Regions from separate parts of the Saccharopolyspora sp. NPDC050389 genome, predicted to be linked through region 2. Evidence: riboswitches for the same ligand, from Rfam matches in the RefSeq annotation. Region 2 holds a riboswitch; each other region holds the start of a gene.
The links. A riboswitch is a leader RNA that binds a small molecule or an ion and turns the genes downstream of it on or off. The one in region 2 is predicted to bind cobalamin.
Positions count from the first base shown of each region.

Region 1: another riboswitch for cobalamin. It lies ahead of metE (5-methyltetrahydropteroyltriglutamate--homocysteine S-methyltransferase); the one in region 2 lies ahead of AB0I53_RS31210 (nickel transporter).
Region 3: another riboswitch for cobalamin. It lies ahead of AB0I53_RS03635 (RNA-guided endonuclease TnpB family protein); the one in region 2 lies ahead of AB0I53_RS31210 (nickel transporter).
Region 4: another riboswitch for cobalamin. It lies ahead of AB0I53_RS02450 (ribonucleoside-diphosphate reductase subunit alpha); the one in region 2 lies ahead of AB0I53_RS31210 (nickel transporter).

Region 1 is NZ_JBFAKG010000025.1:71,642-74,907, forward strand. Features, by position in the region: gene metE (5-methyltetrahydropteroyltriglutamate--homocysteine S-methyltransferase) at 1-1,947, opposite strand, end outside; cobalamin riboswitch at 2,079-2,328, opposite strand; gene AB0I53_RS18440 (sigma-70 family RNA polymerase sigma factor) at 2,579-3,073, shown strand; gene AB0I53_RS18445 (methylated-DNA--[protein]-cysteine S-methyltransferase) at 3,073-3,266, shown strand, end outside.
Region 2 is NZ_JBFAKG010000056.1:55,851-59,116, reverse strand. Features, by position in the region: gene AB0I53_RS31220 (LysR substrate-binding domain-containing protein) at 1-350, shown strand, start outside; gene AB0I53_RS31215 (DUF1876 domain-containing protein) at 412-681, opposite strand; cobalamin riboswitch at 977-1,101, shown strand; gene AB0I53_RS31210 (nickel transporter) at 1,179-2,234, shown strand; gene cobA (uroporphyrinogen-III C-methyltransferase) at 2,382-3,266, shown strand, end outside.
Region 3 is NZ_JBFAKG010000004.1:56,189-59,454, forward strand. Features, by position in the region: gene AB0I53_RS03625 (ABC transporter permease) at 1-594, shown strand, start outside; cobalamin riboswitch at 757-946, shown strand; gene AB0I53_RS03630 (transposase) at 1,262-1,420, opposite strand; gene AB0I53_RS03635 (RNA-guided endonuclease TnpB family protein) at 1,432-2,661, shown strand; gene AB0I53_RS03640 (MFS transporter) at 2,875-3,266, shown strand, end outside.
Region 4 is NZ_JBFAKG010000002.1:239,852-243,117, reverse strand. Features, by position in the region: gene AB0I53_RS02450 (ribonucleoside-diphosphate reductase subunit alpha) at 1-1,975, opposite strand, end outside; cobalamin riboswitch at 2,086-2,301, opposite strand; gene AB0I53_RS02445 (glycoside hydrolase family 3 C-terminal domain-containing protein) at 2,419-3,266, shown strand, end outside.

The DNA.
Region 1 (3,266 bases), on a different contig from region 2:
CAGGTGGGTGTGGATCTGGGTGGAATCGGCGACGCCGCAGGTGGCCAGCCGGAAGGACGTCACCGCCCAGTCCAGGTACTCCGCGTGGTGCGCCCGGCGCAGCGGGAGCAGTTCGCGCAGGGCGGGCTCGTCGACCTGGATGATCCTGATCCCGGCCGCCTCCAGGTCTCCGACCTCGTCCCGGATGGCCAGCGCGACCTGCTTCGCGGTGTCGGCAAGCGGCTGGTCGTCGCGGACGAACGACCACGCCAGGATCGTCATCGGGCCGGTGAGCATGCCCTTGATCGGCTTCTCGGTCAGCCGCTGCGCGTAGCTCGCCCACTCGACGGTGATCGGCTCCGGGCGGGAGACGTCGCCGTAGAGGATCGGCGGGCGCACGCACCGCGACCCGTAGGACTGCACCCATGCGTTGTCGGTGCTGGCGAAGCCGTCCAGGTGCTCGGCGAAGTACTGCACCATGTCGTTGCGCTCGGGCTCGCCGTGCACCAGGACGTCGAGCCCGAGTCCTTCCTGCAGGCGGATGACGCGCTCGATCTCGTCCTGCATCCGCCGCCGGTACGTCGCCTGGTCGATGCGTCCGGCACGCACCGCGGCACGCGCCTTGCGGACGTCTGTGGTCTGCGGGAATGAGCCGATCGTCGTGGTCGGCAACGGCGGCAGGCGCAAGGCCTTCTGCTGGGCCGCGCGCCGCGTGTCGTATTCGCCGCGCTGCGCGTATTCCGGCCGCAACGCCTGCAGCCGCGCCCGCACGCGGTGGTTGCGGACCCGGTCCGCGCCGGAGCGGTCGGCGACCGCGGCGCGAGCCTCGGCCAGCTCATCGGCCACCACGTCGCGGCCCTCGCGCAACGCGCGGCCCAGCACGACCACTTCGCGGACCTTCTGCGCGGCGAACGCCAACCAGGACTTCACCTGCGGGTCGATGCCGGTTTCCGCCTCGACGTCGTAGGGCACGTGCAGCAGGGAGCACGACGTGCTCACCGCGACCTCGTCCGCCGAGCCGAGCAGCGTGGCGGCGGTGGCGAGCGCCTTGTCGAGATCGGTGCGCCAGACGTTGCGCCCGTCGACGAGCCCGGCCACCAAGGTCTTTCCGCTCAGTCCGCGAACCGACGACAGGACGTCCACTGTGGACTTGCCGGCGACGAGGTCGACGCCGAGCGCTTCGACGGGGCTGGACGCCAGCACCTCCAGCGCCTCGCCGAGATCACCGAAGTATCCCGCGACCAGCAGCTTCGGCCGCTCCGCCAGTTCGCCGAGCCGCTGGTAGGCGGCGCACAGCGCAGCGAGTTCGGCCGGCGAGCGGTCGGCGGCGAAGGCGGGCTCGTCCAGCTGCACCCACGCCACGCCGGCGCGGTGCAGCTCGCCGAGCAGTTCCGCGTAGGCGTCCAGCAGCGCGTCCAGCCGATCCAGCGGCCGGAACGACTCCGGCGCGCCGTCCGCGGGCTTGGCCAGCAGCAGGAACGTGAGCGGGCCGACCAGCACCGGGCGGGTCGTCACGCCCACCTCGGCGGCCTCCCGGTACTGCTCCACGGGCGTCCGGTCGGCCAGCGAGAACCGCGTGTCCGGACCGATCTCGGGCACCAGGTAGTGGTAGTTCGTGTCGAACCACTTCGTCATCTCCAGCGGCGGCTCGGACGCCACGCCGCGCGCCATCGCGAAGTAGGTGTCCAGCTGACCCAGCCCGAGCGCGGCGAAGCGCGGCGGGATCGCGCCGAAGGTGACCGCGGTGTCCAGCACCTGGTCGTAGAACGAAAACGTGTTGCCCGGCACCGAATCCAGGCCCGCGTCCCACAGCGAGCGCCAGGTCTCGAGGCGGAGCTCGCGCGCGACCGCGCGCAGTTCCGCCTCGCTGCTTCGGGACGACCAGTAGCGCTCCAGCGCGCGCTTGAGTTCCCGGTCGGGGCCGATCCGGGGGTATCCGAGTACGGTAGATCCGATCTTGCTGGTCAACGCCCTCTCCTCGCGAGCTCGACGGCAGATGCCCCGAGGTCTGGGAAGGCGCAGGCGAACCGGCATGCGCCGCGCGGCGCGAGCCGGTCGTCCGCCAGGTCCTCCCGCGAGACCTCGGACCGCGCGCACCGGTGGGTGCGCGCACCGGTGGCAGGTCTTCGGACTCGCGGGCGCGTCCCGGCCGGAGCCGGGGTTCCTACTGGCCGTCGCTTCCCAGGCACGCGTGCCCAGTGCTGTGCCCGGTCTCGGACCGGGGACGGCGGTCGTTCCCACTCACCGCTGCGGGGCAGTCCCGGATTCGCACCGGGTTCCCTCTTGCCTCGTCCGCCCCGCGACTCGCGTCGCTATCCGGGCGGACGAACCACCAGCACAACGGAGGCTACCGATCGGGGAGCCGTTGGCAAGGGCCGTTGGCACGCACGATCCGCGCCGGGTGGCCCCGCGCGACCGGCGATCTCCGCGTTGAACATGATCTTCCGGCCTATCGACGCACCACCGGTGAGATGCTCGTCACGCGGCGCCGCCTCCCCCGATCCGCGGCCGAAGCGCGGGAAACCCACGTACGGGTGACGATCACGAAAACGACCCGATCCGCATCTCACGCTTCCGCGGCGCGGGGCGTCTACGGGGAGTGAAAGTGAGACCGTTCGAGCAGATCGTTGACGAGTACGGCCCGATGGTGCTGCGAGTGTGCCGGGCCGTGCTCGGACCGGCCGACGCCGAGGACGCGTGGTCCGAGACCTTCCTGGCCGCGCTGCGCGCCTACCCGGAGCTGGCCGAGGACACGAACATGGAGGCGTGGCTGGTCACGATCGCCCACCGCAAGGCGGTCGACGTCACCAGGGCGACGGCCCGCCGGCCGGTGGTGGTCGAGCGCCTGCCCGAGCGGCCCAGCACCACCGGCCGCCCGGAGGACTGGGACGGCGACCTGTGGGCCGCGCTGAGCGCGCTGCCGACCAAGCAGCGCATGGCGGTGGCCTACCACTACCTGGCCGGCCTGCCCTACGCCGAGATCGCCACGATCCTCGGCGGCAGCACCGATGCCGCCCGCCGCGCCGCCGCGGACGGCATCAAGACCCTGCGCACGACGTATCGACGCACCACGAGTGTGAGAGGGGAAGCGTGATGATGACGATCCACGAATCCGACGACAGACACCTGTTCGACGCACTCCCGGCGATCGACTTCGACGCCAGCGCGCGGCTGCACATCGACCTGGTGAGCGCGGCCCGGCGGGAGGGACTGCTCGACGTCGCCTACCGCACGGTCGACACCCCGGTCGGCGAACTGCTGCTGGCCGCCACCGAACGCGGCCTGGT
Region 2 (3,266 bases):
CACCGGACTGGGCGCCGCCGGGCCCCGGCGAGCCGCTGCCGATGGTCGTCTTCGACGAGCCGTGCATCATGCGGCGGCTCGCGGTCGACGCGGTGACCGGGATCGGCCGGTATCCGGACCTGGTGTGCGAGGCCGCCGATCTGGCCGGGGTGCTCGCGGCCGCGCGGTCCGGCCTCGGCGTCACGCTGCTGCCCTCGGCGAAGCCGCGCCTGGAAGGGCTCGTGGTGCGCGACGACCTCCCGCAACTGGAGCCCGCGCCGCTGCGGGTCCGGGCCCGTCCCGGACTCGCCGACGACCTCGCGGATCTGGCGGCGAAGACCGTGTGCGAAGTGGTCGAAGCGCACTCGTGAGGGCGCTTCTCACGCGGTGAAGGGCTCCTCCGAAGCCTCGGAGGCGCCCTTCGGCTGCGCGTCAGGCGGGCAGGTGCACGCGACGGTGCAGGCGTTCGCTGATGTCGCCGGCGGCGTTGTCCAGCAGCTTGTGCGCCAGTTCGAACAGGGCGCGGGCGATCGCGATCTCGTCGCCGATCTGCGGTACCTCCGGGTCGTCCGGGTGGCGTCGCGCGGTGCCGTGCCCGTGCAGCGCCTGGCCACCCGGCGTGGTGAACCCGACGTCGGCGGTGGTCTTCGCGCCAGCCTCCACGACCTGCAGGTTGAGCGTGATGGTGTGGGTCTCGTTCATGGTCGCCTCCTGTTCCCGTCGGCCCGCGTTCCCGCAGGCCGTTGAGGTCGCCGTAGCCCAAGCATGCGCTGGCCGACCGGAACCGCGAAAGACCGGTGTTCACCCGTTCGAGTCGCCGCCGATCGGCCGCGCAGACTGGTAAGCGCGACGTACCCAACCGGGCCTCGTCACCAAACAAACGGCCCCCCCGGAGCACCTGAGACGCAGATCCGCGGACCGGCTCCCGCCGTGATCGACTTCACCCGGGGTTTGACCTCGGGTCGCGGGGCAGGCAAAGATACGGCCGCCGACAGTGCAGGAACCCGGTGCGAATCCGGGACGGTCCCGCCACTGTGACCGGGGAGTGGGCCCCACTCGTTGCCACGGCTGCCAGCAGCTGGAAGGCCGGGGTGCCACGTCGATCCGGGAGTCAGGAGACTGCGCGCCGGCCCCGCGCCGCGCCGCGGCGTGCGGACACCGAGCCCCTCGGGCGGGAAACCCAGGAGGTCGGAGATCTCATGTCTTGGGATGCCGAAACCAGTCAGCCGCAGGCCAGTTGGGGCGCCACCGAGCGCCGGAAAGCAGCGGCCGTGCTGGCCGCAGTCGGAGTGCTCCACCTGGCGGGTTGGGGAGCGTACCTGCTGCAACAGCAGGAATTCAGCGTGGTCGGAGGGTTGGCCGCCGCGGGGATGACCGCGTACCTGCTCGGATTGCGCCACGGGTTCGACGCCGATCACGTCGCGGTGATCGACGACGCCACGCGGCTGCTGATGCAGCGCGGCAGGCGCCCGGTGTCGACCGGCATGTGGTTCGCCCTCGGGCATGCCAGCGTCGTGCTGTTCCTCGCCGTCGCGGTCGCTTTCATCGCCGGACCCGCCGCGCAGCAGTGGGCCGAGGACGCCGGCGTGCAGGTCGCCACCGTCGTGGACCTGATCGTGATCGCCGTGCTGAGCACGCTGGCCGTGCTCAACGCGCTGGTGCTGCGCGACGCCCTGCGCCTGCTGCGCCGCGCTCGTCGCGGCGCCGTGGACGAGGCCGAGGTCGAGCTGGTCCTCGGGCGGCGCGGTCTGCTCGCCCGGGTGCTGCGCGGGCGGATGCGCAACGTGGCCCGCTCCTGGCACCTGTTCGGCATCGGGCTGCTGTTCGGGCTCGGCATGCAGACCGCCACCGAGATCACCGTGCTGGCGATGGTGTCGCCGACCGAGCACCTGTCCGCGATCGCCGTGCTGAGCCTGCCGCTGCTGTTCGCCGCCGGAATGTGCACAGTGGACAGCGTGGACGGCATGCTGATGTCCCGCGCCTACACGTGGTCGCTGGCGCGGCCCCTGCGGCGGCTCTGGGTGAACGTGACCACCACGGCGCTGACGGTGGTGCTCGCCGCGGTCGTCGCGCTGGTCGTCCTCGCCGGACTGCTCCAAGAGCTCGGCATGTCCTTCGCGCAGCCGATCGCGACCATCGGCGACCACTTCGAACTGCTCGGCTATCTGACCCTGGCCGCTTTCATGGCAGTATGGGGCGGCGCCGCGCTCTGGTGGAAAGTCGCCGCCCGCGGCGACGACGCGGAACGCGCGTGACCGGCGTCCACCGGCTGTTCCAGGTGGCGCCCCGCGGTCAGGCCGGTGATCGTGAGCCACGACGAGGTGGCCTACCGCGTTGCTGCGCACCCTGAGCACCAGGCCCCGGCGAGGTCGCCGGGGCGAAGCCCGACATGGACTACGGAAATGACCAAGCACACTGAACATCACTACTTCGCAGGCCTAGATCTTGCCGGGAAGCGGGTGGTCGTCGTCGGCGCGGGCACCGTCGCGCAGCGCCGGGTTCCGCGCCTGATCAACTCCGGTGCGCTGGTCGACGTCATCGCGCCGGAGGCGACCCCGGCCGTCGAGGCGATGGCCGAGGCAGGCGACCTGAAGTGGCACCGGCGCCCCTATGCAGCGGGTGACCTGGAGGGTGCTTGGTACGTCGTGGCGTGCGCGACCGGGGCCGAGGTGAACGCCGCGGTCGCGGCCGAGGCCGAACAGCGCCGCATCTTCTGCGTTCGCGCCGACGACGCCTCGCAGGGAACCGCCGTCACACCGGCGGTGGCCCAGCATGGCGGGCTGCTGCTCGGGGTGCTGGCGGGCGGCGACCACCGGCGTTCCGCCGCCGTGCGGGACGGGCTCGTGGAGGCGTTGCGCACCGGTGCGGTCGACGAGCGGTCCGAGCCGCCGGCGCCGGGCGTCGCCCTCGTGGGCGGCGGCCCGGGTGACCCGGACCTGATCACGGTCCGCGGGCGCCAGCTCCTGGGCCGCGCGGACGTGGTGATCACCGACCGCCTGGCGCCGGGCGAGCTGCTCGAAGAGCTCGGCCCGCACGTGGAAGTGGTGGACGCCTCGAAGATCCCCTACGGGCGGGCGGCCAACCAGGACGTCATCAACTCGCTGCTGATCGAGCACGCCAAGGCCGGGAAGTTCGTGGTCCGGCTCAAGGGCGGCGACCCGTACCTGTTCGGGCGTGGGTTCGAAGAGCTGCTGGCGTGCGTCGAAGCGGGGGTCGCGGTGACCGCGGTTCCCGGGATCACCAGCGCCTTCGCGGCTCCCGCCGCGGCCGACGTGCCGGTCACCCAT
Region 3 (3,266 bases), on a different contig from region 2:
TACCTCGACTTCCTCGCGCCGGGAATCCTGGCTCAGTCGGCGCTGTTCATCGCGATCTTCTACGGCATCCAGATCATCTGGGAGCGGGACGCGGGCGTGCTGGCGAAGCTGCTGGTCACGCCCACGCCGCGGGTCGCGCTGGTGACCGGCAAGGCATTCGCCGCCGGGGTGCGCGCGCTGGTGCAGGCGCTCGTGGTGCTGGTGCTGGCGGCGCTGCTGGGCGTCGGCCTCACCACGAACCCGGTGAACCTGCTCGCGATGGCCGTCGTGGTGATCCTCGGCTCGGCGTTCTTCTGCTGCCTGTCCATCACGATCGCCGGGCTGGTGCTGTCCCGGGACCGGCTGATGGGCATCGGGCAGGCGATCACCATGCCGCTGTTCTTCGCCTCCAACGCCCTGTACCCGGTCGACCTGATGCCCGAGTGGCTGAAGGTGGCCAACTACGCGAACCCGCTCGGCTACGAGGTCGACGCGCTGCGCGGCCTGCTGATCGGCACGCCGGCGCACCTGGCGTTGGACTTCGGCGTCCTGGTCGTCTCCGCCGGCATCATGATCAGCATCGCGGCCGCCCTGCTCGGGCGCTTGGCGCGCTGAGCCGGCCGGCCGGCGCCGATGGCATGTCCACTAAGGACAATCCTGACCACCATCAGGCGGGACGAGAGGCGCCCTTGGCCGAGTCTCGGCCGAGGGCGTCTCACACGTCGCGTCCTGCGGCACTGGAGGTGATCTTGGGTTCGGTGTCTTGACACCCGGCTCGTCTGGTGCAAGCGTCAGCGTTGTTGTTCATGCGACGGCGCGCAGGAAGCCGGTGTGAATCCGGCACGGTCCCGCCACTGTGAATGGGGAGCTACCGCCACCGATGCCACTGCCGCACCAAGCGGTGGGAAGGCGAGCGGGTAGCGATGATCCACGAGTCAGGAGACTGACGCCGTCGTACCGATTCGTACGGGGTCGCGGAGCCCCGGAGGAGGTACTGAAGGTGCAGCACCGCGCCGCGCGCGTCGTCGCCACCCGCCCCTGCCACGCTAAGACCGGCCGAGTCCCCGATTCCACCAGGTGTCCGAAAACAGCAGTTCAGCAGCACCGGCATAACCAGCCCTGCTCTGTTCGCCCGCTGACACCTGCGTGGAGACACCCTTGCTTCCCCCTTGGAACTCTGCGTGCCTGGAACGCATTCGGCGCTGCGATATGGGCCAGTGCGCCACCCTTCAGGGCGGTGGCGAAGGCCCACTCCGCGAAGCCCGCCAAGGGCTGGGCAGGCCTAAACCGGACGTGCTTGGGATTCGATGTACTGGCGCAGCACGCTGATCGGAGCGCTGCCCACGGAACCGGCGAAGTAAGAGCCGGACCACAGCCGCTCAGCGCGCCAGTAGTGGCGGTCCAGCTTCGGCGCAGTGTTGATCTGATAAACCGAGGTCATACGATCTTGGTGTGCAGCTGCGGTACTCCTTCCGCCTCTACCCAACGCAAGGCCAGCAAGCCCTGCTGGCCCGTGCGTTCGGGTGCGCTCGGGTGGTGTACAACGACGCTGTACGAGCACGAAACGCAGCGCACGAGGCAGGTGAGAAAGCCCCGAGTGCGGGTGAGTTGTCGAAGCGGCTGATCACCGATGCGAAGAACACCCCTGAACGCGCCTGGTTATCCGAAGTGTCGACCGTCGTGCTTCAACAAGCGCTTCGAGACTGCGACCAGGCATTCCGCAACTTCTTCGATTCGCTGTCAGGTAAACGAGCGGGCCGGAAGATGGGCGCACCGAGGTTCAAAACCCGCCGAGACCGCAGGCAGGCGATCCGGTTCACCGCCAACGCCCGCTGGTCCATCACCCCTGGCGGGAGGCTCCGGTTACCGAAGATCGGCGACATCCCCGTCACCTGGTCCCGGACACTGCCGTCGAAGCCCTCATCGGTGACGGTCATCAGGGACGCTTCCGGAAGGTATTTCGCCTCGTTTGTGGTCGACACCAGGCCGGAACCGATCAGCGGCTCCGCACCGGAGGTCGGGATTGACCTGGGCTTGAAGCACTTCGCGGTGACCTCGGACGGCCGCAAAATCACATCGCCAAGGTTTCTGCGGAAGGCGGAGAAGAAGCTCAAGCGGGCACAACGTGCCGTGTCCCGCAAGGAGAAAGGATCGGCCAACCGGGAGAAGGAACGGACCAAGCTCGCTCGCGCCCACGCGCGGGTAGCTGACGCTCGCCGAGAATTCCACCACCAGCTCTCCACCCAGTTGATCCGCGAGAACCAAGCGATCGCAGTGGAAAATCTGGCAGTGAACGGGTTGGCGCGCACCATGTTGGCGAAGTCCGTGCACGACGCCGGATGGTCCGGATTCGTCGCGATGCTGGAATACAAAGCCGCCCTGCACGGTCGGCAGGTGATCCGCATCGGCCGTTTCGAACCCACCTCGCAAACCTGCTCGGCCTGCGGCACCAAAGACGGCCCCAAACCATTGCACGTGCGCACGTGGCAGTGCGGCTCATGCGGGGTGTGGCTGGACCGGGACATCAATGCGGCGGTGAACGTCGCGAAGGCCGCCGGACTGGCGGTGACAGCCTGTGGAGCGCAGGTAAGACCACCCACGCAGGTGGGGGCTCAGCGCGGTGAAGCAGGAACCCACCGAGGTGACCTGTCGGCGCGACGCCCGCGCCGACAGACGCAGTAGGAATCTCCGGCGTTCACGCCGGAGAGGAAGTCAATGGCAGACGATCTACGACGACCAGTACCACCTCGACCACGGCCTGGTGCCCACGGCCACCGAACCGTCCGAAGTGGACTCGGGATCCGCCGGCTGGATGAAGACGCGCCGCGTCGTCGATCCGTGTCGCAACCGCGGCGCCGACGGCTCCGGTTGCCCGGTGTCCGAGGAGGGCGAGCGATGACCCTGGACGGATTCCGGCGGCTGTCGCCCGCCGCGCGGCTGCTGGTGATCAACCAGTTCGGCATCAACGTCGGCTTCTACATGCTGCTGCCGTTCCTCGCCGCCCACATGACCGGCCTCGGGTACGGCGCGGCGATGATCGGGCTGGTCCTCGGCATCCGAAACCTCAGCCAGCAGGGCATGTTCCTGGTCGGCGGAACCGCCTCGGACCGGCTCGGGTGCCGCCCGATGATCATCGCTGGATGCGCGTTGCGGGTGGTTTCCTTCGGGCTCTTCGGCGTGTTCACGTCGTTGCCCGGGCTGGTCGCCGCCGCGGTGCTCACCGGCTTGGCGGGCGCCCTGTTCAACCCCGCCGTGCGCACCTACCTCATGCACGAGGCCGGGGATCG
Region 4 (3,266 bases), on a different contig from region 2:
GGTCGGCGACCAGGTGCGGGTTGACCACGGTGAAGTCGCCGGACATGTTCGCCTTGACGTACAGGTTGCGGTAGACCGGCTCGATGGACTGGTTGACGCCGCAGATGTTGGAGATCGTGGCGGTCGGCGCGATGGCCATCACGTTGGAGTTGCGCATGCCGTCGCGCACCACCCGCGCCCGCAGCGCCTCCCAGTCCAGTGTGGACGATAGGTCCAGGTCGACGTCGCCGTCGCGGGCCTCGGCGAGCAGTTCGAGCGAGTCGATCGGCAGGACGCCGCGGCTCCACAGCGACCCGTCGAAGGACTCGTAGCGGCCGCGCTCGGCCGCGAGCGCGCTGGACGCGGCGATGGCGTGGTAGCTGATCTGCTCCATGCTGCGGTCGGCGAACTCCACCGCGGCATCCGACGACGCCGGGATGCGCTGCACGAACAGCGCGTCCGCGAAGCCCATCAGCCCCAGCCCGACCGGCCGGTGCCGCAGGTTGGACCGGCGCGCCTCGGGGATCGTGTAGAAGTTGATGTCGATGACGTTGTCCAGCATCCGCACGGCGATGCGGGTGGTGCGCTCCAGCTTCTCGGCGTCGATGCCGTCGGCGGTGACGTGCCGGGCCAGGTTGATCGACCCGAGGTTGCACACCGCCACCTCGTCGGTGCTGGTGTTCAGGGTGATCTCGGTGCAAAGGTTCGAGGAGTGCACGACGCCGTTGTGCTGCTGCGGTGAACGCAGGTTGCACGGGTCCTTGAAGGTGATCCAGGGGTGGCCGGTCTCGAAGAGCATGGTCAGCATCCGCCGCCACAACTCCACCGCTCGGACCCGCTTGAACACCTTGATCTCGCCGCGGTCGGCGGCCTGCTCGTAGGCGCGGTAGCGCTCGGCGAACGCCCGGCCGTAGAGGTCGTGCAGGTCCGGGGTCTCGTCCGGGGAGAACAGCGTCCACTGCCCGTCGGCCTCGACGCGGCGCAGGAACTCGTCGGGCACCCAGTTCGCCGTGTTCATGTCGTGGGTGCGGCGGCGGTCGTCGCCGGTGTTCTTGCGCAGGTCGAGGAACTCCTCGACGTCGATGTGCCAGGTCTCCAGGTACGCGCACACCGCGCCCTTGCGCCGGCCGCCCTGGTTGACCGCCACGGCGGTGTCGTTGGCGATCTTCAGGAACGGCACCACGCCCTGCGACTTGCCGTTGGTGCCGTTGATGTGGGCGCCGATGCCGCGCACCGGCGTCCAGTCGTTGCCCAGCCCGCCGGCGTACTTCGAAAGCAGCGCGTTGTTGCTGATCGAGTGGAAGATGCCGGACAGGTCGTCGTCCACAGTGGTCAGGAAGCAGGACGACAGCTGCGGCCGGGTGGTGCCGGCGTTGAACAGCGTCGGCGTCGAGCACATGAAGTCGAACGACGACAGCAGGTGGTAGAACTCGATGGCCCGGGCCTCGCGGTCGTCCTCGCGCAGCGCGAGGCCCATTGCGACCCGCATGAAGAACGCCTGCGGCAGCTCGAACCGGGTGCCGTCGTGGTGCAGGAAGTAGCGGTCGTAGAGGGTCTGCAGGCCGAGGAAGCCGAAGGTCAGGTCGCGTTCCGGAGCCAGCGCGCCGCCCAGTCGCGCCAGGTCGAAGGTGCCCAGCTCCGGGTCTAGCCGGTTCAGCTCGATGCCGCGCCGCACGTAGTCGGCGAAGTACTTCGGGTAGCGGGCGCGCATCTCCTCCTGGTCGGCCTCCTGCGGCTCGCTGAGGAAGCTCAGCGCCTCGCGCCGCATCCGGTCCAGCAGCAGCCGGGCGGTGACCTGCGAGTAGTTCGGTTCGGTCTCGATCAGCGTGCGCGCCGCCATGACCTGGGCCAATGCGAGCTCGTCGTCGCTGATGCCGGTGTAGCCGGTGCGTCGCACCTCGTCGAGCACGGCTTCCGCGGACACGCCGGACAGCCCGGCGCAGGCTTGGTGGACCACAGTGGACACGCGGGTCCAGTCGTTGAGTGTCGCCGTCACGGGCTCTCTCCCTCGCGAGCTCGGCGGACCACGACGGCGCGCGAGGAGACCCGGCGGCGGCAGCCGCTGGTCGTCCGCGCAGACCCGCCCTCGAGGTCCCGGACTGCACGCTTCGCGCGTGCACCGGCGGCAGGTCTTCGGACTCACGGGCGGCCTAGTGGTCGCGGCTTCCCAGGCTGCTCGCCCAGTGCTCTACCCGCTGCCGTTTCGGCAGTCGGGTCACGACGTTCGTTCCCGTTCACCGCTGCGGGGCAGTCCCGGATTCGCACCGGGTTCCCTCTTGCCTCACCGGATGCCTCCGGTGAACCACCAGCGATCGACACACTACATGTTGGGTTCAGAGACGGCGTGCATGGGCAGATAACGGCGTGGCGCGGTACCGGTCGACAGTCCGGGCGCATTGCCCGAGACTGGGCGGCCGAGGGCTGGCGAAAGGGGTACCGGTGGACGAGGCGAAGCTTCGGTCGTTGGTTTCGGAGTTGACCGTGGCGGACAAGGCGCTGCTGTTGACCGGCGCCGACTTCTGGACCCTGCACCCGATGCCCAAGATCGGGTTGCGGTCGCTGGTGCTCTCCGACGGCCCGAACGGGGTGCGCGGCACGACCTGGGACGAGCGCGACACCTCGCTGCTGTTCCCGGTGGCGTCCGCGCTGGCGGCGACGTGGGATCGGGCGGCGGCGCGGGCGGTGGGGGAGATGTTCGGCGACGAGGCGCGCCGCCGGGGCGTGCACGTGGTGCTGGCGCCGACGATCAACGTGCATCGAAGTCCTTTCGGGGGCAGGCATTTCGAGAACTTCTCCGAAGATCCGTTGCTGATCGCCGAGATCGGCGCCGAGGTGGTGGCGGGCATCCAGTCGCGCGGGGTGGCCGCGACGCCGAAGCACTTCGTCGCCAACGACAGCGAAACCGAGCGGCTCAGCTACGACGCGGTCGTCGACGAGCAGACGCTGCGCGAGGTCTACCTCAAGCCGTTCGAGCGGATCATCGCGAAGGCCTCGCCGTGGGCGCTGATGGCCGCCTACAACTCGGTGAACGGCCGCACGATGACCGAGAATTCCGCGCTGGTGAACGACATCCTCAAGAGCGAGTGGGCGTGGGACGGGATGCTCGTGTCGGACTGGTTCGCCACCCGCTCGCTCAAGGAGGCAGCGCTTGGCGGCCTCGACCTGGCGATGCCCGGCCCGAAAAGCCCTTGGAGCGGCGGGAAGCTCGCGAAAGCCGTGGAGCGGGGCGAGGTTCCCGAGGAGGTGCTCGACGACAAGGTTCTGCGCGTGTTGCGGCTGGCCGACCG